Regions from separate parts of the Paenibacillus sp. TC-CSREp1 genome, predicted to be linked through region 1. Evidence: predicted binding sites of a transcription regulator. Region 1 holds the regulator's gene; the other holds the start of a gene.

Region 1 (9,773 bases):
TCTTCTGGAAGCTGGAACGGGCACAGGGAAGTCACTGGGGTACTTGCTGCCTGCTATTTATGAAAGTGTTAAACAGGAGCAGAAGGTGATGGTGAGCACTCACACCATCAATTTGCAGGAGCAGCTGCGTGAGCGGGATATTCCCATGCTGACACAGGTGGTGCCATTCCCGTTCAAGGCCGCTGTCTTCAAGGGCAGAGGGCATTACCTGTGCCTTCGCAAGTTCGAACACAAAATCAACAAACGTGAATTTGCTACGCCAAAAGAGGATTATTTCACAGCAGCTCAAATGATTGTATGGCTCACACAAACGGAAACGGGGGATGACGAGGAGCTGAACCTCAGTGCACGTGGCGGCGACTTCTGGGAGACTGTTCAGAGCGAATCTGAATCATGTCTTGGCAGATCCTGCCCTTGGTTCCGCAAATGTTTCTATCACCGCGCCAAGCATGAGGCCGGGCTTTCGGACATTGTGATTACCAATCATTCGAAGCTGTTCACGGATGTGAAGGCAGCTCATCAGCTTTTGCCAGCATACGAAAGTTTGGTTATCGATGAGGCCCATCACCTGGAGGATGTTGCGGGTAAACATCTGGGTCTTCATATGAAATATTTTACCCTTGTGCACACACTCACACGTTTGTTCAAGGACAGCCGTAACGGGCAGCTGCCGATGCTGCGCTCACAGCTGTCAGGACACGAGAAAGGCGTGCAGTGGGGTTCCATGGTGGATGAGATGTTTCCTCTTGCTGTGGAAGTTAAGGAGCTCTGGGACCGTCTGAGCGACGCTCTGTTCAGCCTGCTTCCTGAACGCAGCGATGCGTCACCAGGCGAGACAGGACAATTCTCCCTTCGACTGAAGGCATCGCAAAAGCCTGCGAAATGGCAGGAGCTGCAGGATCTGGAGAACCAGATCTATGTCACTCTGGGCGATATGGTTCGCAAGGGCGACAAGCTGCTGCTTGAAGTGAAAGAGGACCAGGATGATTATCAGTCTGACAGCCTGATCACAGATATTACCGGACTGTTGAAGGATTTGACGACAATGAAGGAGAATTTGCGATTCTTCATGCGTATGGACGATGCCAAGACCGTGTACTGGATGGAAGCTAGCGGTCAGTTCCGCAGTAAATCCCTTCAGCTATACGCTGTTCCGGTGGATGTAAGTGCACAGCTGAAAGAGATGTTTTTTGACAAAAAGAAAAGCGTTGTGCTTACATCGGCGACATTGTCTGTAGATAAGTCCTTCCAGTTTATGATTGAGCAGCTGGGCTTGCAGGAGGCTGCGGACAATAATCGGCTGCTGACATCCATGCTTCCTTCTCCGTTTAATTATCGTGAGCAGGCTTTGCTGGTGATCCCGCGTGATTTCCCGAGTCTGAAGGGCAGTGTCGGAGATGCACACTTTGTACAGATGCTGGTGCAATCGCTGGCTGAAGCGGCGATCGCAACTCGTGGACGGATGATGGTGCTGTTCACCTCTTACAAAATGCTTCGCCAGGTGTATGATCCGCTCAAGGAGGCCTTGTCGGGAAATGACATTTCTCTGCTGGGCCAAGGGGTGGACAGTGGCAATCGCTCCAAGCTGACCCGAAGATTTCAGGATGCCAAAGCGGCGGTACTGCTGGGCACGAGCAGCTTCTGGGAAGGGGTGGATATTCCAGGCGAAGCTCTCACCTGTCTGGCGATTGTACGACTGCCGTTTCAGCCGCCGAACCATCCGCTTCTCGAAGCGAAGAGTGAACTGCTGGTGGAGCAGAAAAAAAATCCATTTATGAAGCTGTCTGTTCCACAGGCGGTCATCCGGTTCAAGCAGGGATTTGGACGACTGGTTCGTACCGGCAAGGATCGGGGTATTGTCATCGTGTATGATACCCGTGTGATCGAGGCTTACTACGGCAAGTATTTCCTGTACTCGCTGCCTGGGCCGAAGATGGAACATATGCTCACAGAACAGATGGTACCGCGTATTTCCGAATGGCTGGATCGACCTGCCGAGTAGCAAAAATATTCATTTTTTTGTAAGCTATGGCATTGCATTGTGCTTTAACATGGCGTTACACTCGAAAGAGACTTTACAGGCAGAACATCATGAACTTATAAATTTAACTTGCGGGCATTCTGTATATATAAAAATACTGCAGCTATGCATAGGTAGATATACAGAATGCTCATCTTTTCAATATGTATTTTGATATCGCAGCATTATTTATTATTTTATCGTGGCAATGGTAAGGGGGAGCAAGAATGAAATCGGATAAAATTTCAGAAGCAGTAGTAAGACGTCTGCCTGTGTATTTGCGTTATTTGAATGAACTCGTGCAGCGTGAGGTGACAACGGTTTCCTCGCAGGAGCTTGGACAACGCCTTGACTTGAATCCGGCCCAGATTCGCAAGGATCTGGCTTATTTTGGTGATTTTGGCCGTAAAGGCATTGGATATGATGTTTCTTACTTGATTGAGAAGATTCGTCACATATTGAAAATAGACCAACAGATCAATGTGGCTCTGGTTGGAGCCGGTAATCTTGGACATGCGTTGTCGAATTATAATGCGTACCTCAAGGACAATATGAAGATTGTAGCTATCTTTGATGCATATGGTCCGAAGATTGGCAGCAAGATCAACAGTCTGACGGTCAAACCGATGGAAGAGCTGACCGAGGCGGTACAAAAAGATAACATCCGCATCGGCATCATCACGGTTCCTGATACAGAAGCGCAGAATGTCGCTGACCAGCTGATTGAATCGGGGATTGAGGCCATTCTGAACTTTGCACCAACCATTCTGAAAACACCTCCGCATGTACGTATCCATCATGCTGATTTTACAACAGATTTGCTGAGCCTGGCTTATTACTTGGAGAACGGAAAGGACGAGGAGCAAGATGACAACAACGAATAAATGGGTAATTCACAACGGGAAATTTGCTGTAAATGAAGGCTCCAACTGGACAGTAGTGCTAGGATATATGGTTGTTGAGGATGACAAGATTGTGCATATTGGTGAGACGCTGCCGGAAGGAAACGAGCATCTGACTAAAGTGGATGGAAAAGGGCTTCTCTTCCTGCCGGGTCTGATCAATACGCATGGTCATGCAGCGATGTCACTGCTTCGCGGCCATGGCGATGATCTGGCATTGCAGGTGTGGCTGCAGGAAAAAATGTGGCCTATGGAGGCCAAAATGACTTCCGAGGACGTGTATTGGGGAGCATCGCTTTCCGTGCTGGAGATGTTGAAAGGCGGCACAACAGCATTTCTGGATATGTACGATCATATGGATCAGGTCGCAAAAGTGGTGGAACAGTCCGGGGCAAGAGCTGCTCTTGCGCGTGGTGTAATCGGACTTTGTTCGGAAGAAGAGCAGATGCGCAAACTGGAAGAGTCTGCAGCATTTGCACGTGAGTGGAATGGACAGGCGGGTGGACGCATCACAACCGTAATTTCTCCGCACGCACCCTATACTTGTCCTCCAGACTACATAGAGAAGCTGGTACAGGTTGCACATGATCTGGACCTGCCGCTGCATACACACATGTCAGAAACCTTACGTGAAGTTGAGCAAAATGTAACAGATTATGGTCTGCGTCCAGTGGCACATCTGGAGAAACACGGCTTCTTCTCCCGCCCTTCGCTGGTAGCTCATGCGGTGCATCTGAACGATGAAGAGATCGAAATTTTGGGGCGTCATGATGTTGCCGTATCTCACAATCCGGGGAGTAATCTGAAGCTGGCCTCCGGGGTAGCGCGTGTTCCAGCGCTGTTAAAAGCCGGGGTGACGGTATCACTGGGGACAGATGGCCCTGCGAGTAATAACAATTTGGATATGTTTGAGGAAATGCGGCTTGCAGCCCTTATCCATAAAGGTGTATCTGGCGATCCGACAGCTGTACCTGCTGGTGAGGCGCTGCTGCTTGGAACAGGTTACGGTGCGAAGTCTATCTTTCTGAAGGATACAGGAGCGCTGCTAGTGGGAATGAAGGCTGATTTTATTGCATTAGATATTGAACAGGCTCATTTCTATCCGCATACCGATCTGATTTCACATACGATATATTCTGCTTCTGCGAAGGACGTGCAGCACGTCTGGGTTGACGGGAAGCAGGTAGTGAAGCATGGTGAATGTTTGACACTTGATGAAGAGCGTATTTTGCGAGAAGCTCAGCAGGCATTTGACCAGCTGCTTGCTCGTTAAGGAATAGACAGGCTGCAGTGTGCAGTTTTTCAAGGAAAGGAAGTTCAGCTCTTGAAGAAAAAAAAGAAGTGGATCTGGATATCGCTGCTCATCCTCGTTCTGGTTTTGTTTGGACTGCAGCAATATTATGTCTACGTTACACAGGATCAGCGCCAGGAGGAAGCACTGGCGATTCAGGCGGCGAAGGACCAGCTCGGCATCACATCACCGGATGAGCTGCGCAAATACGTCTGGGGCGAAAAAGAAGGCGATGACAACATCTATTGGACGATGACGGCCAAAAATAAAGACAACCAGGATATTATGGTATGGGTGAAGTTTGATGCGAACAATAAGCCTGTGCAAGGTACGGGCGGGGTTCACAGTGAGCTGCTGCAGAACGGGATGTCTGAGACACAAATTCGCAGTCGCTTCGAGTCGGACGTGCCTGGCGGCGAGATTAATCGGATCATGCCCGGAGTCGTAAATAATATTTACGTTTGGCAGGTATATTACAAAGCGGATACACACAATTATTATCGGTTTTACCGATTCAGCACCGGGGAGCAGGTAGATCTGGTGTATACAGTTCCTAACAGCTAGCCAAGAAACCGGCAGTCGATACATCGACTGAACCGGTTTTTTGGCATGTTCACGATAGTAAATGCTGTCAAAACAGCTTATGTTAAAGTTTAATAGAGTTATTGGAGTGGATTGTGTAAAATCTTTAGTTCAACTAATATAGTTAAATTTAATATTTTATTCATATTTTCACCTTCGATATTGTATATACGATGTGATATACTCAAATATGTACTGAAGTTAACAAATAACGCAAACAAATCTGCAACAGTTCTTGCAGATTTCAAGTACAGCTAACTATATATGCCTGTAGATCGTGTATAGGCTCATTTTTGGGAGGGGAAATTCAATTGAAGCTGAAAGTAATGCCTATTATTATTACTGCCGTTGTTTCTGCCGTCCTGTTGTTCGGAGGTTGGTTCATATATCGACAAGTTGCTGTACAAAGTCCGATTGAAAAGATGGTTACACAGTATGATGGTGTCAACAGTGCTCAGATAACTATTAACCGCAATGATGTGCAAATGAAACTTGATTTGAAACCTAATGTAGATTTAGGCAGACTCGTGCAATACCTTCATCGAGAAGGACAGAGCCTGATTGGTTCACGTGCACTTAAACTGGACGTCGTGGATCATTCGAATGAAGCTTTGGAGAGCTGGTGGGGCGATGCGATGTTTACAGTAGCTCAAGCGATGGAAAACAAACAATATGCAGAGATTACCCCTACGCTATCTAAGATGGCGACGGGTGGGATCAAAGTGAACACAGCAATGGATGACAACAATGTTTATGTAAGTCTGAGAGACGGAGATGCCAGCAAGTTTATTATTCTGCCGCGTGTACCCGGCCAGATAGGAGTGTGGCCTAATGCCTAAATGGACGAAAGAAGCAGCCATTGGATTTGTTCCTGTTTTGATTATTTTTCTTGCATTTGTCGGAGTGAATATTGTACCTATTCTTATGGCTGCAGCGCTGGTAGGTGGCTTGTTATTTATGATGCAGATGCGCGGAGGAATTACTGTGGGCGCAGCCCAGGAGCGTAAACGGAAGAAAAAAGGGCCATCCAAGCTGACCTTTGAGGAAATTGGAGGGCAAGATAGCGCCAAGCAGGAGCTAAGAGAAGCGTTGGATTTTCTCATTCGTCATGATGAGATACGAAAGTTCGGTATTCGTCCGCTTAAAGGCATTTTGCTTACAGGCCCTCCAGGAACGGGTAAAACGCTGATGGCCAAAGCGGCTGCACATTATACCGATTCCGTTTTTGTAGCTGCATCGGGTAGTGAATTTGTTGAGATGTATGTCGGTGTAGGTGCCAGTCGTATCCGGGATCTGTTTAAGGATGCCAGAGCGCGGGCGGCTAAGGAAAACAAGGAAAATGCAATTATTTTCATTGATGAGATTGATGTTATAGGCGGTAAACGTGAAGGCGGTCAGCAGCGTGAGTATGATCAGACATTAAACCAGCTGCTTACAGAGATGGACGGTATATATACCTCCGATACACCGCGGATATTGCTGATTGCAGCGACCAACCGCAAGGAAATGCTGGACAGTGCGCTGACCCGTCCTGGGCGCTTTGACCGCCACATCCAGGTTGATCTGCCGGACAAAAAAGGCAGAAAGCATATTCTGGAGCTGCATGCCGTGAACAAACCTTTAACACAGGACGTAAATCTGGAGAAGACTGCAGAAGAGTCCTATGGTTTTTCGGGTGCACAGCTGGAGAGTGTAATGAACGAGGCGGCAATATACGCGATGCGTGAGGGCCTGGCTACGATTGAGCAGCGTCATCTGTCGCTTGCGATTGATAAAGTGATGATGGGTGAGAAAACCGATCGTGAATCGAGCGTCGAAGAGAAAAAGAGGGTTGCGATTCACGAACTCGGCCATGCCATAATGGCAGAGCTTGTGCGCCCGGGAAGTGTTAGCCAGGTCGCTCTGAGTCCGCGTGGACAGGCTCTTGGCTATGTGCGTCACAATCCCCAACAGGAACAGTTTCTGTATACGAAGCGTTTTCTGGAGGAGCAGATTATGATTGCTCTTGCCGGTGCAGCTGCTGAAGAGATGTATTACGGCGGGCGTTCCACAGGTTCACGTAACGACTTTGAGCAGGCGACCAATGTTGTTCAGACGATGATGGCTTCCGGCTTGACCTCGCTCGGCATCGTAAACATGGATATGGTCACAACGGAAGAGCTGATGCGTGAGAATAAAGTGATCTTGCAGGAGCTGATGGAGCAGACCAAACGCCGGCTTGAGGAACAGCGGACAATTTTCGACAATTCGCTTGATATTCTGATGCGTGAGGAAGTTTTATCAGGAGAACAATTTCGTTGTCAATTTCGTGACAGCGCCCGTTTACCAGCATAATTTCTTTATGCTGGTTATTTTTTTTTACATTTCACTCGTGCTAAGATATTATTAGATGTTGGGTCGAAATTTGTAATTTTCGGCGAACAGGGTACAATAGAGAAATAGAGAACCGAAAGGATGGAGCAGAACCATGTTTTTCAAAAAAATAGGAGTTGTCGGCGGCGGCACGATGGGCCAAGGAATTTCCCAGATGCTTGCAGCCAAAGGACTTGATGTGCTTCTGGTGGAGCACACAACACAAAAGCTGGATCATGCGTACAATATGATCGAGACCAATCTGGATAAACAACTGGAGAAATGGGCGATTACGAAGGCAGAGAAGAAATTGATTCTCTCCCGGATTACCAAAGTAGGACATCTTGCTGAACTGGGCTCTTGTGATATGGTTATCGAAACCATTACAGAGGACCTGGAAGCAAAAAAGAAAGTCTTTCATCAATTGGATCAGGTTTGTCCAAGCAATGTAATTCTGGCAAGTAACACTTCCACGCTGAGTTTGACCGAGCTTGCAAGCTCGACCAAGTATCCTGAGCGTGTTATTGGTATGCACTTTATTCACCCGGTATCCCGGGTTGATCTTGTTGAGATTATTCGCGGACTCAAAACGTCTGATACAACTTTCGAAGAAACTCGTCGTTTCGTTGAAGAGGTTGTAGACAAAAAAGGCGTTATGATCTATGAATCCCCTGGTTTCGTTACTTCACGTCTGATCTGTCTGCTGATTAACGAGGCACTGCACGTTCTGCAAGAAGGTGTGGCTTCTGCAGAGGACATTGATGATGCAATGCGTATCGGATATAACTTCCAGCATGGCCCGCTTGAGATGGCTGACCGTTTTGGACTTGATTCCGTTGAGGCAGCACTTGAAAGAATGTTCCGTGAGTTCGGAGAATTGAAATACCGTCCTTCTACCGTTCTGAAAAAAATGGTGCGTGCAGGTCATCTGGGCGTGAAATCAGGAGAAGGATTCTTCAAGTACGACAAGGATGGTGACCGGCTGTGAAAGTACTCGTAATAAATGCGGGAAGTTCCTCGCTTAAATATCAATTGTATAACATGGAAGATGAATCTGTACTGGCGAAAGGTCTGGTGGAGCGGATTGGCATGGACTCCTCCATTCTGACGCATAAACCGACTGGCCGTGAGGAGATTACGGAAGTTAGCGAAATTCTGGAGCATACTACCGCAATTCGTAAAGTCATCGATATTCTGACGCACAAAGAGAATGGTGTACTGGATTCCGTTAGCGAAATTCAAGCAGTTGGACATCGTGTAGTACACGGTGGTGAAGCATTTAAAGCATCCGCACTGGTGGATGATGCAGCCAAAGCTGAGATTCGCCGTCTGTTCGACCTGGCTCCGCTTCATAACCCTGCAGCGATGATGGGTATCCGTGCGGCTGAATTGAACATGCCGGGTGTACCTCAGGTTATGGTGTTCGATACAGCGTTCCACCAAACGATGCCTGAGCATGCATACTTGTATGCTATCCCGCGTGTACTTTACAAAAAATATAAAGTACGTCGTTATGGCGCTCACGGTACTTCCCATGATTACGTAAGCAAAACAGCGGCAGAGTATCTTGACCGTCCGTTGGAAGACCTGAAAATTATCACTTGTCACGTGGGTAATGGCGGCAGTGTGACTGCAGTCAAAGGCGGCGTGTCGGTGGATACATCTATGGGTATGACTCCGCTCGAAGGTTTGATGATGGGAACACGCAGTGGTGACCTCGATCCGGCCATTGTGCCATATGTAATGAACAAGGAAGAGCTTAGCGTCAGCGAAGTGAACTCCATGCTTAATAAACACAGCGGACTTCTGGCCATCTCGGGCATCAGCAGTGATATGCGTGAAATTACAGAAGGCATGGAAAAGGGCGAGCCAAACTCTACACTTGCTTTCGAAATGTATGAATATCGTTTGCGTAAATACATCGGTTCTTATGCTGCGGCGATGAACGGTGTTGACGTGATCGTATTTACTGCCGGTGTAGGTGAAAACTCTGTTGTTCTGCGTCAGAAAGTATGTGAGCAATTGACATACCTTGGCGTTGAGCTGGATGAAGCACTCAATGCAATCCGTTCGGGTGAACCACGCCGCATCACAACTGAAAATTCCAAAGTTGACGTTCTGGTTGTGCCAACAAACGAAGAATTGGTTATTGCGCGTGATACGCACCGAATCGTATTGAATTCCAAGTAAACTAACTGTAAAGTAAATACAGAATGACAAGGAAGTGCAGAGGGCAGGGTTACACCTGTCCGCTGCATTTTCAAATTTATGGAACCAAGGGGAGATATGGCATGGATACGAATTGTGTAATTCGTAATGTGAATGAGCATGTGGGTGAAACGGTCACGATCGGTGCGTGGATTAACAACAAACGCTCCAGCGGTAAAATTCAGTTTTTGCAGCTGCGTGATGGTACTGGATATATTCAAGGGGTTGTAGTAAAGAGTGAAGTCAGCGAAGAGATCTGGAATGATGCCAAAAGTCTGACTCAGGAAAGCTCTGTCTATGTAACAGGAATCATTCGTGAAGAGCCGCGCAGTGCGTCTGGATATGAGATGACCGTTACAGGTGTGAAAATCATTCATCTGACGGAAAATTATCCGATTACACCGAAAGAGCACGGTGT
Region 2 (9,773 bases), on a different contig from region 1:
TTTCACTCCAAACCGTACATAATTGCTTGTCGTATATTAGCTCAGACGTACATTATTTTTCAGCCGGCAGTGGCGTGAACAAAAGGTTGACCGGCAAGTTACTTCCTGGCGCAGCGGAGAAAATAATCGTCACACTCTCACCATAAGAACCTGTGCGATACAGTACACCTTGCTCGTTTGGAGCACTCAGGGAGCGGCTGTCGTTCGACAGCTGTACCAGTTGTCCGTTGACCAGTGCAGAGCCATAATACTTGCCTCCACGTGGATTAAACGAAATCAGCGTACGCGGAGCAACGTTGTTCAGCGTGATTTTGTAAAGCACACCGAAGTTACCGGCGTTAGAAGCGATAGTGAAGGCCATCGGATCTGTGCCGTCAAGGTTTGGATCACTTGCATTATCTCCTAATGGAAGTCGCGCCGGCTTCGAGCCTACCTCCTGATCATACGTAATGATCCGTGTTGCATTCGGGTACGTTCCACGGTTATGAACGCCGTCGCGATCCAGAACAGGCAAGGATGACAATACAGCCATCGGGTCCTTGTTTTCTTCAATCATCACGATGTTGTAATCAAGTGTGTAGTCACTGAACGTGTCCGAATACAGGGAGATGACCTGCCCTTCTTTCATCGGAGTAGCGCTCAGTTCGGTCAGGATCAATTTGCTCTCACCTGGCTGGAGGTAGATTTTCTTCTGATCTGCACCTGTTTGCATGGACTTGAACCATTTATCAATGGACAATTTACCTGCTACTGTAGCGAAAGGTGTTGGTCCGGCAAAGCCCATATTTTGTTGTTCGAATACTGCTGTATACGGATTGTTATTTGTTGCAATAACATACATTTTTACTCTTTTCCCTGTATTGTTGACATGGTGAATCATGAAACGTGTCTGTCCAAAGGAGGATTCCTTGTAGACGATACCTTCCTGATTAACGGTTTCAGGGCTGTTGCTGCGAATAAGCAGGCTTGGCTCATCCGTGTACGTAAATGGTACTTTTTCCATTGCTGGCACTTCGCCGCCATTAAAGGTGAATTTGTCGCCTACCGGTGTGAACAACTGATTGAAATCAGACAGCGTGTAGAGCGTTTCACCTGTAATCATGATCGTTTTAGTGTAGGTATCACTCAGGCCGTGTTTGTCTGTAACAGTAAGAGATACTGTCTTAGGGCCCGGAATGAAAAAGGCAAGTGAGTTGTTATCCCATGCTCTTTTTTCGATGGCATTCTCATCATCCGTACTTTGGTCAATATAGGTGATTTTTTCACCCATTTTGTATTCTTCCTTATCCGTTGTAAACATGGCAACTGGCGGAAGGTTAGGACGCTCGACTTTGATCGTAAGCGTGAACGGGTTACTCCACTGACCGCTGGAATCCTGCACTGTGTAAGTTACCGTGTATACTCCAGGCTGATCAAAGGAATCTTGACGTCCTGTCCACTGCTCATTGACAATAGGCAGGCCGCTCGGGGAGCTGCTTTTCGTTGTATAGATCACCTGATCCCCTGCAAAAATCTCATTCTGAACCGTAAAGCTGGCAACCGGCTTGGTGTTGAGCTTCAACACAACCGTTTTGGCCGACTGATTAACGGTATACGTGATATTCAATGCTTGAGTGATTGACGTCAGTGGAATCATGAACGTGTTTTTTTCCTGATACGCAGGACCTTTCATCGTTCTGGATTGACCGTTGACGGTGTACACATTACTGTTCGTTTTGAAGCGAAGTTCATCTGTACCACTTATAATAATGGTTTCTTTGGTTTTATTATCATACTTCACATCATAACCTACCCGATCTACCAGTGCGCGAATGGCTACATATGATACACCATTTTTCACGGCCATTGGCTGTCCAGCCAGATAAGTCTTGCCATCCTGAACCATTTTATTGCTGTTCATGTACAAAGTCAGGTCTCCACCCGAGCTTGCAGCTGCAGATGTTGTTCCTGTCGTTGGCTGCTCCACTTCAGCAGGCACAGGTGAACCATTTTCTTCGGTTGTTCCCTGCTCTTCGCCAGCTTCGGTTTCAGGTGTCACAGGCGTAACTTCTGTTGCAGAAGGAACCGATGTTTCCGGTTTTGTTTCTGTTTCTATAGTGCTTTCATTGTCAGCAGGTTGTGTGTTGCTTGTTGCATTTGCCGAAGGATTGGTTGTCTGTTCAGATGCTGTGCCAGATTTCACTTCGGATTCGGCAATCGGCTGTTCTTTTTTTACAACCTCGACGGATTTTACTTTAGCGGTATTCACTGGTGTCGTTTCATTTGATTCAGCCGCTTGTGCATTTGCAGGAATTACTGCAAAGGCCTGAAAAACAGCAAAAGCGGTAAGTATGGACAATTTCTTCTTCAAATTCATTCTTTGTCTTTGGCTCCTTCTGCTCCCATTTATTAATATCCCCTCTAAAAGTCATATGATTAGACGCTCAGAAACGGGAAAAGTTGCTAAAAAGATTAAATTACAATTGTAAATTTTATAAAGCAGTGAAAACTATGAAAATAGTTATCTGTTAAAATGGACAAGCTCCCATCTACGATATAAATAAGTACACAAATAAAAGCAGCCCTCACGAAGCGATGTTCGTAAAGACTGCTTGGTAGCATGTGTTCAAGCCATAAATGTTAAAAATTTCTGCTTTCGTTGCCCGAGCAAGTTATACCTGCTGTTTCCGCACGACCTTGCTCAATCAAGCGGTATGCCCGTTCCACTTCTTCTTCCGTAGGGGAAGGCACGCCATCCAGCGGATAGACCTTGCCCAGTGCTTCCCATTTGTATATTCCCATCTGATGATAAGGGAGAATTTCGAATTTCTCCACGCCATTCAGTGTACCAATAAAACGTCCCAGGTTCAGCAGGTCCTGCTCCTGATCATGAATGCCAGGTACATATACATGTCTGATCCACATTTTCCGGCCATGTTCAGATAACCATCTTGCTGTATTTAATGTACGTTCATTCGATTTACCCGTCAGCTTGATATGTTTCTCATCATCAATATGTTTCAAGTCCAGCAATACAAGGTCTGTGTTATCCAGCAGCTCATGGATTCGATCCGGTTCATTGAAGCCGTTGCTGTCCAGCGTAGTATGAAGTCCCCAGCGACGTTTAACCTCTTTGAACACATCTGCAACAAAGTGTGCCTGGAGAGTTGGTTCACCGCCAGAAACGGTAAGTCCCCCGCCCGAGCTGCGGTAATAGGTCAGATACGGCTCAATCTCAGCCAGTACCTCCTCCAAGCTCATCTCTTTCCCGCCATCCAGTGCCCATGTGTCAGGATTATGACAATACTGGCATTTGAGCAGGCATCCTTGCATAAAAAGCACAAAGCGGATGCCAGGGCCGTCAACCGTCCCGAAAGTTTCGAGTGAATGAATATGTCCTTTAACCATGCTGCCTCTTCCTTTCTGTACCCGCATCCGCCATGCGTTTTTATTTTAAAGAAAAAATACCTCTATATACTGTGTCGGCTTACATCGAGCCGTGGAATGTACGATTAATAACATCGAGCTGTTGCTCGCGTGTCAGTTTAATGAAGTTAACTGCGTAACCGGATACCCGTACGGTCAGTTGCGGATAATTTTCCGGATGATCCATTGCATCAATCAACTGCTGACGATCAAACACGTTTACGTTGAGGTGATGCGCATTTTGACCGAAGTACCCATCCATCATTGCTGTCAAATTGGATTTACGTACTGCATCTTCTTTACCCAGTGCTTTTGGCACGATGGAGAAGGTGTTGGAAATACCGTCCAGGCTGTGTTCATAAGGCAGTTTCGCTACAGAACCAAGAGATGCCAGTGCACCTTTTTTGTCCCGACCATGCATCGGGTTTGCCCCTGGTGCAAACGGTTCGCCTGCTTTACGTCCATCTGGTGTTGTTCCTGTTTTCTTACCGTATACCACATTGGAAGTAATGGTCAGTACGGATTGTGTTGGCATTGCATTACGATAGGCTTTATGTTTGCGAATCATACCCATGAAGCTTTCCACCAACTCAACAGCAATGCTGTCTACACTGTCATCGTTGTTACCGTAGCAAGGGAATTCACCTTCAATTTCAAAGTCAACCGCAATGCCTTGTTCGTTGCGGATCGGTTTAACTTTGGCATATTTGATTGCACTGAGTGAGTCAGCCGCAACCGAGAGTCCGGCAATGCCGCAAGCCATCGTGCGCAAAATGTCACGGTCATGGAGTGCCATCTCGATCCGCTCGTAGCTGTATTTATCATGCATGTAGTGGATCACGTTCAGTGTGTTCATGTACAGTTTAGCCAGCCACTCCATCATCGGTTTGAAGCGTTTCATCACTTCGTTGTAATCCAGAACTTCACTTGTAATGGCAGGGTACTCCGGACCAACCTGTGCTCCTGATTTTTCATCACGTCCACCGTTGATTGCGTACAGCAAAGCTTTGGCCAAGTTGGCACGTGCACCGAAGAACTGCATTTGTTTACCGATCTTCATCGCGGATACACAGCATGCAATACCATAATCGTCACCGTAGATCGGACGCATCAGATCGTCATTCTCATACTGAATGGAGCTGGTTTCAATGGATACTTTACTGCAGTAATCTTTGAAGGCTTCAGGCAGTTTGGTAGACCACAGTACGGTCAGGTTCGGCTCTGGTGCAGGGCCCAGATTGTGCAGTGTGTGCAGGAAGCGGAAGCTGTTTTTGGTTACGCGTGTTTCACCATTAACGGACATTCCCCCGATGGACTCGGTTACCCATGTCGGGTCACCACTGAACAATTCGTTGTAATCCGGTGTACGCAGGAATTTGACAATCCGCAATTTCATAACAAAGTGGTCCACCAGCTCTTGAGCCTGTTCTTCTGTCAGCACACCTTCTTGCAGATCACGTTCAATGTAGATATCCAGGAAAGAAGACACACGTCCAAGGGACATCGCCGCACCGTTCTGTTCTTTGATGGCTGCGAGGTAACCGAAGTACAACCATTGGAATGCTTCTTTTGCTGTTGTTGCTGGCAAGGAAATATCGAAGCCGTGCATTTCGCCCAGTTGTTTCAGTTCTTGCAATGCGCGAATCTGTTCAGACAATTCTTCGCGAAGGCGAATCACATCTTCATCAATAACATCTACTTCAAGTGCGTTGAGCTCGCCTTTTTTGTGACGAATCAGGAAATCTACCCCGTACAAAGCAACCCGGCGATAGTCACCGATAATCCGGCCGCGGCCGTATGCATCTGGCAGACCTGTAATGATGCCTGCTTTACGTGCTGCACGCATCTCTGAAGTGTAAGCGTCGAATACACCCTGGTTATGGGTTTTGCGAATGTTTGTAAATATATCAATGACAGCTTGAGGCATTTCAAAACCATATGCTTCACACGCGTCAATCATCATACGAATTCCGCCGAATGGCTGAATGGAACGTTTGAATGGTGCGTCTGTTTGCACACCGACAATCTGCTCTTTGGACTGATCCAGATAACCCGGTTGATGAGAAGTGATGGTTGAAGGGGTATTCACATCCACATCAAGCACTCCGCCATTGTCCCGTTCTTTTTTGGTTAAATCGGATACGATATCCCATAATTCTTTGGTATTCTGGGTAGCTCCTGCGAGGAAAGACTCATCCCCGTAATAAGGAGACAGGTTGTGCACCAGAAAATCATTCACATCTACGGTCTTGGTCCAAGTTCCTTTAGTAAAGTTTCTCCAGCCTGTTTGTTGTTTGACATCCTTTTCGATCACCGACATCTTAATCCCTCCGCTTTTTTGGATTTCTGGACACATCACATTGCTGCAGTACACGTATCATCAGATGTCCAGATCCGCGATTGATGTGAATTGTTTCACATGAGCCGGAACACGTTCTCTCTAGTTGGGAACCGGAACCGCGGAATGAATGTTTTTCTTACATTTTCAGTATACGTCTTGGCGCTTTCACCATCTGTGATTTTTGTCACAAACTTTGCGACCTTTCTCACTCTGGTTGGGCGTTGTCTTATTGTACAGAGGAAAGTGTTCACACTAGGCCTCTCCGCGGGCAGAACAACTTCAGATCGCTGTTATCCCCGGATTTTTTTGATTCACTTTTTCCAAAGTGAAAATCCGGGGATAAAGGCGAACGCTCCGCTTCTTCCGTTTGTCCTGCCCGCTCCGTTAACGTGTGAACCTCTATTGTGCAAACAGCCACCTCCCCCTTCCGTTCCTACCTGTTTTTAGGAACCATTGCTCCGCCATGCTTGGGGCAACCACTGACCTTTCGGAGATTCCTGAAAAACGGATGCTTTGCCTTTCCGTTTTTCTGCCCATCTCTTGTGGGTTGCTTTCCTTGGTACGCTGCGTGTGCTGTCTTCGTGCGGGCCTGCGACTGAACGCTCCTGAAAAAAAACGCTTTGCTTCTTCGTTTTTCTGCCCATTTTTTGTGGGGGTCACCTCCTCCTTTTCCCACCTCCTTTCCTGCTCCTCTAATCCTTTGGCGACGATACGGCAATCGGGGCTCCCCAGCTCGGGGAACCCTGTACTATTGCCTCAACCCTAGTGGTTGATGTTATTTATGCTGCTTGTTATTCAAACTTGCCGTAGAATGCGTTGCGGTATACATCAGCCAGCTCAGTCACCAGCGGCAATTTTGGATTCGCTGTTGTACACTGGTCTTCGAATGCACGATCTGCCAGATAGTCAACATGTGCTTCGAAGTCTTTGGCGTCAAATCCGATTTCCTGGAATGATTCCTCAATGCCCAGTTTTTTGTTCAGATCACGAATCGCTTTGATCAGGCTGTTTACGCCCTCTTCCGTTGTGCGAGCCGGCAATCCGAGAATACGTGCGATTTCAGCGTAACGCTCATCAGCTACGAAGTGCGAATATTTCGGGAACGATGCAAACTTCGTCGGTTTTTTCGCATTGTAGCGAATCACGTGTGGCATCAGGATTGCATTTGTGCGACCGTGTGCAGTGTGGTACTGACCGCCCCATTTGTGCGCCAAGCTGTGGTTAATTCCCAGGAATGCGTTGGCAAAGGCCATACCTGCAATGGTCGAAGCATTATGCATTTTTTCGCGAGCCAGTTTATCCCCTTGCAGTGCCGATTGCTCCAGATATTGGAACACCAGTTGAATTGCTTTGATGGCCAGGCCGTCTGTGTAATCATTCGCCATTACGGATACATAAGCTTCGATGGCGTGAGTCAGGACGTCCATCCCTGTATCTGCTACTGCTGTTTTTGGCAGGCTGTATACGAATTCCGGGTCCACAATCGCTACGTCCGGTGTCAGCTCATAGTCAGCCAGCGGATATTTGGTATTACCTTGCTCTTTATCTGTGATTACTGCGAACGATGTAACTTCAGAACCTGTACCAGATGTGGTCGGGATCGCAACAAATTTTGCTTTGATGCCGAGTTTAGGATATTTGTAGATCCGTTTGCGGATATCCATAAATTTTTGTTTCAGGTTGTTGAAGTCTGTATCCGGGTATTCATAGAACAGCCACATGGCTTTGGCAGCATCCATTGGTGATCCGCCGCCGAGTGCGATAATGCAGTCAGGCTGGAAGCGATCCATCATCGCTTTACCACGATCTACTGTTGTTGTGGATGGATCTGGCTCAACTTCAGAGAATACTTCGATGGCAACCGGTGTTTGACGCTGACGCAGATAGTGCTCAACTTTCTCCACATAACCAAGTTTGACCATCATGGCATCGGTAATGATTGCTACGCGAGTAATATCCGGCATTTTGGCAAGATATTGTGTTGCTCCTTTTTCGAAGTAAACTTTGTTCGGTACTTTGAACCATTGCATATTCACGGTACGGCGAGCCACCCTTTTCACGTTGATTAAGTTCACAGCTGTAACGTTCGAAGAAGTTGAGTTACGTCCATACGAGCCGCATCCAAGAGTCAATGATGGCATATTGGTATTGTAGATGTCACCGATCGCGCCGTGTGTGGATGGGGAGTTCACGATAATCCGTCCTGTTTGCAGGCGATCTGCAAATTGGTTGATCACTTCTTCATTGTTCGAGTGAATAACGGAGGAGTGACCCATACCGCCAAACGCTACCACTTCTGCTGCACGCTCGATGCCGTCTTTTGCTGTTTTTACTTTGTAACAAGCGAGTACCGGACTTAATTTTTCTGCAGATAACGGGAATTTTGTACCAACGCCTTCAATCTCGGCTACCAGAATTTTAGTACCTGCCGGTACTTCAATTCCGCACATTTTTGCAATGTTCACAGCGGACTGACCTACAATTGCCGGATTAACCGCACATTTCTCTGCGTTGATTGCACCTGCTGTCAATTTGGCAGCTTCATCTTTGTTGACGAAGTAACAGCCGTTCGCAATCATTTTCTTTTTCACTTGATCAAAGATCGGCTCTTCAATGATTACCGCTTGTTCAGATGCACAGATCATGCCGTTATCAAAAGATTTCGACAAAATCAAATCCGTTACTGCCTGATTGATATCCGCACTTTTCTCAATAAAGCATGGTACGTTACCAGGTCCTACGCCGAGTGCCGGTTTACCACAGCTGTACGCCGCTCGAACCATTCCTGATCCACCTGTTGCCAGGATGAGCGCTACATCATTGTGATTCATGAGTGCGTTGGTGCGGTCCATGGATGGATCGTCGATCCACTGGATACAGTCAGCTGGAGCACCGTGCTTCACAGCAGCTTCGAGCAAGATTTTTGCTGCCTCGCGGCTGCAATTCTGTGCGGATGGGTGGAAACCAAAGATGATCGGGTTACGTGTTTTGATCGCAATCAATGCTTTGAACATCGTTGTTGACGTTGGATTGGTTACCGGTGTAATCCCCATAATGATGCCGACGGGTTCCGCAATTTTCTGGAAGCTGTCGTACTCGTTATCTTCAATGACACCTACTGTTTTTTCGTATTTGATGCTATTATAGATGTATTCAGTTGCAAAAATATTTTTAGTGATTTTATCTTCATAAACACCGCGTCCTGTTTCTTCAACGGCCATTTTGGCGAGCAGCATATGTTTATCCAGTCCCGCAAGCGCCATCGCCTGCACAATCCGGTCAATTTGTTCCTGATCCATGGACATGAATGCTGCATGTGCTTTGTTTGCTTTGTCAATTAACGTTTGAATATACTGACCTGCTGTCGGTTCTTTTACTGGGGCGACCTCATTCTTCACAGCCATCTCCCTCATCCTCCTAAAGGTTCGTATTGTTTGTCTCTCTTCTTTACATGCCCATCGTACCATGCGTAAAAGAATAAATATGTGATTTTTTTCACAAAGTATAACAAATTTAATTTAAGTTTTTAACAGCCTTCGGCAAGCCCTCTTCCCCTGCAATTTTGCTTCCTATTTTAAATATAGTGCTGTCAGGCTCATACTTCCCTTTCGAAAGTGAATTTAATCACAATGTTTGAAATTTCGCCATTTTTACAGGCTTTCCATGCCCCTCAAACCCCAAGATTAGGTATATACTGAACTTAAAAATTGAACCACCGCAATTTGTACCGTACCTCCACACGGCCGAGATGACCAGATCAGGATGGCACAGCTTGCGGCAAACCACGGGGCTGTTTTTTTATTAAAGGATAGCCGTCCGATGGATACAAAGGGGAGAGCAACGTATGGGAGATTTAACAAACGTACTGGAAAAACGCGGTAACACCAGCTGTTTCTCGGAAGTCAATTTTAATCATCTGCTCGTCACAATGAAGGACCGTACTTACCCGGAAGGAACACACCTCTACTGGGAAGGTGACGTCTCCGACAAGCTTTATTATATGAAACGGGGGCGTGCCCAGATTACC

What was found. The regulator Rex, encoded in region 1, represses fermentation and respiration genes when NADH is low (regulators of the CRP and FNR family bind a similar motif). The targets are predictions, from matches to a motif close to TTGTGAAATATTTCACAA.
Region 2: the regulator Rex is predicted to act here: its motif matches at 5,809-5,826, upstream of pflB (formate C-acetyltransferase).

What each region holds. Positions count from the first base shown of each region.
Region 1 covers NZ_JBNOKM010000006.1:209,812-219,584, reverse strand. The annotation lists gene dinG (ATP-dependent DNA helicase DinG) at 1-2,002, shown strand, start outside; gene ACQSGY_RS11115 (redox-sensing transcriptional repressor Rex) at 2,248-2,904, shown strand; gene ACQSGY_RS11110 (amidohydrolase) at 2,888-4,195, shown strand; gene ACQSGY_RS11105 (DUF5590 domain-containing protein) at 4,247-4,777, shown strand; gene ACQSGY_RS11100 (hypothetical protein) at 5,107-5,634, shown strand; gene ACQSGY_RS11095 (AAA family ATPase) at 5,627-7,129, shown strand; gene ACQSGY_RS11090 (3-hydroxyacyl-CoA dehydrogenase family protein) at 7,263-8,135, shown strand; gene ACQSGY_RS11085 (acetate/propionate family kinase) at 8,132-9,337, shown strand; gene asnS (asparagine--tRNA ligase) at 9,439-9,773, shown strand, end outside.
Region 2 covers NZ_JBNOKM010000001.1:72,075-81,847, forward strand. The annotation lists gene ACQSGY_RS00375 (stalk domain-containing protein) at 53-2,356, opposite strand; gene pflA (pyruvate formate-lyase-activating protein) at 2,620-3,387, opposite strand; gene pflB (formate C-acetyltransferase) at 3,467-5,725, opposite strand; gene adhE (bifunctional acetaldehyde-CoA/alcohol dehydrogenase) at 6,538-9,150, opposite strand; partial or broken gene ACQSGY_RS00395 (Crp/Fnr family transcriptional regulator) at 9,591-9,773, shown strand, end outside.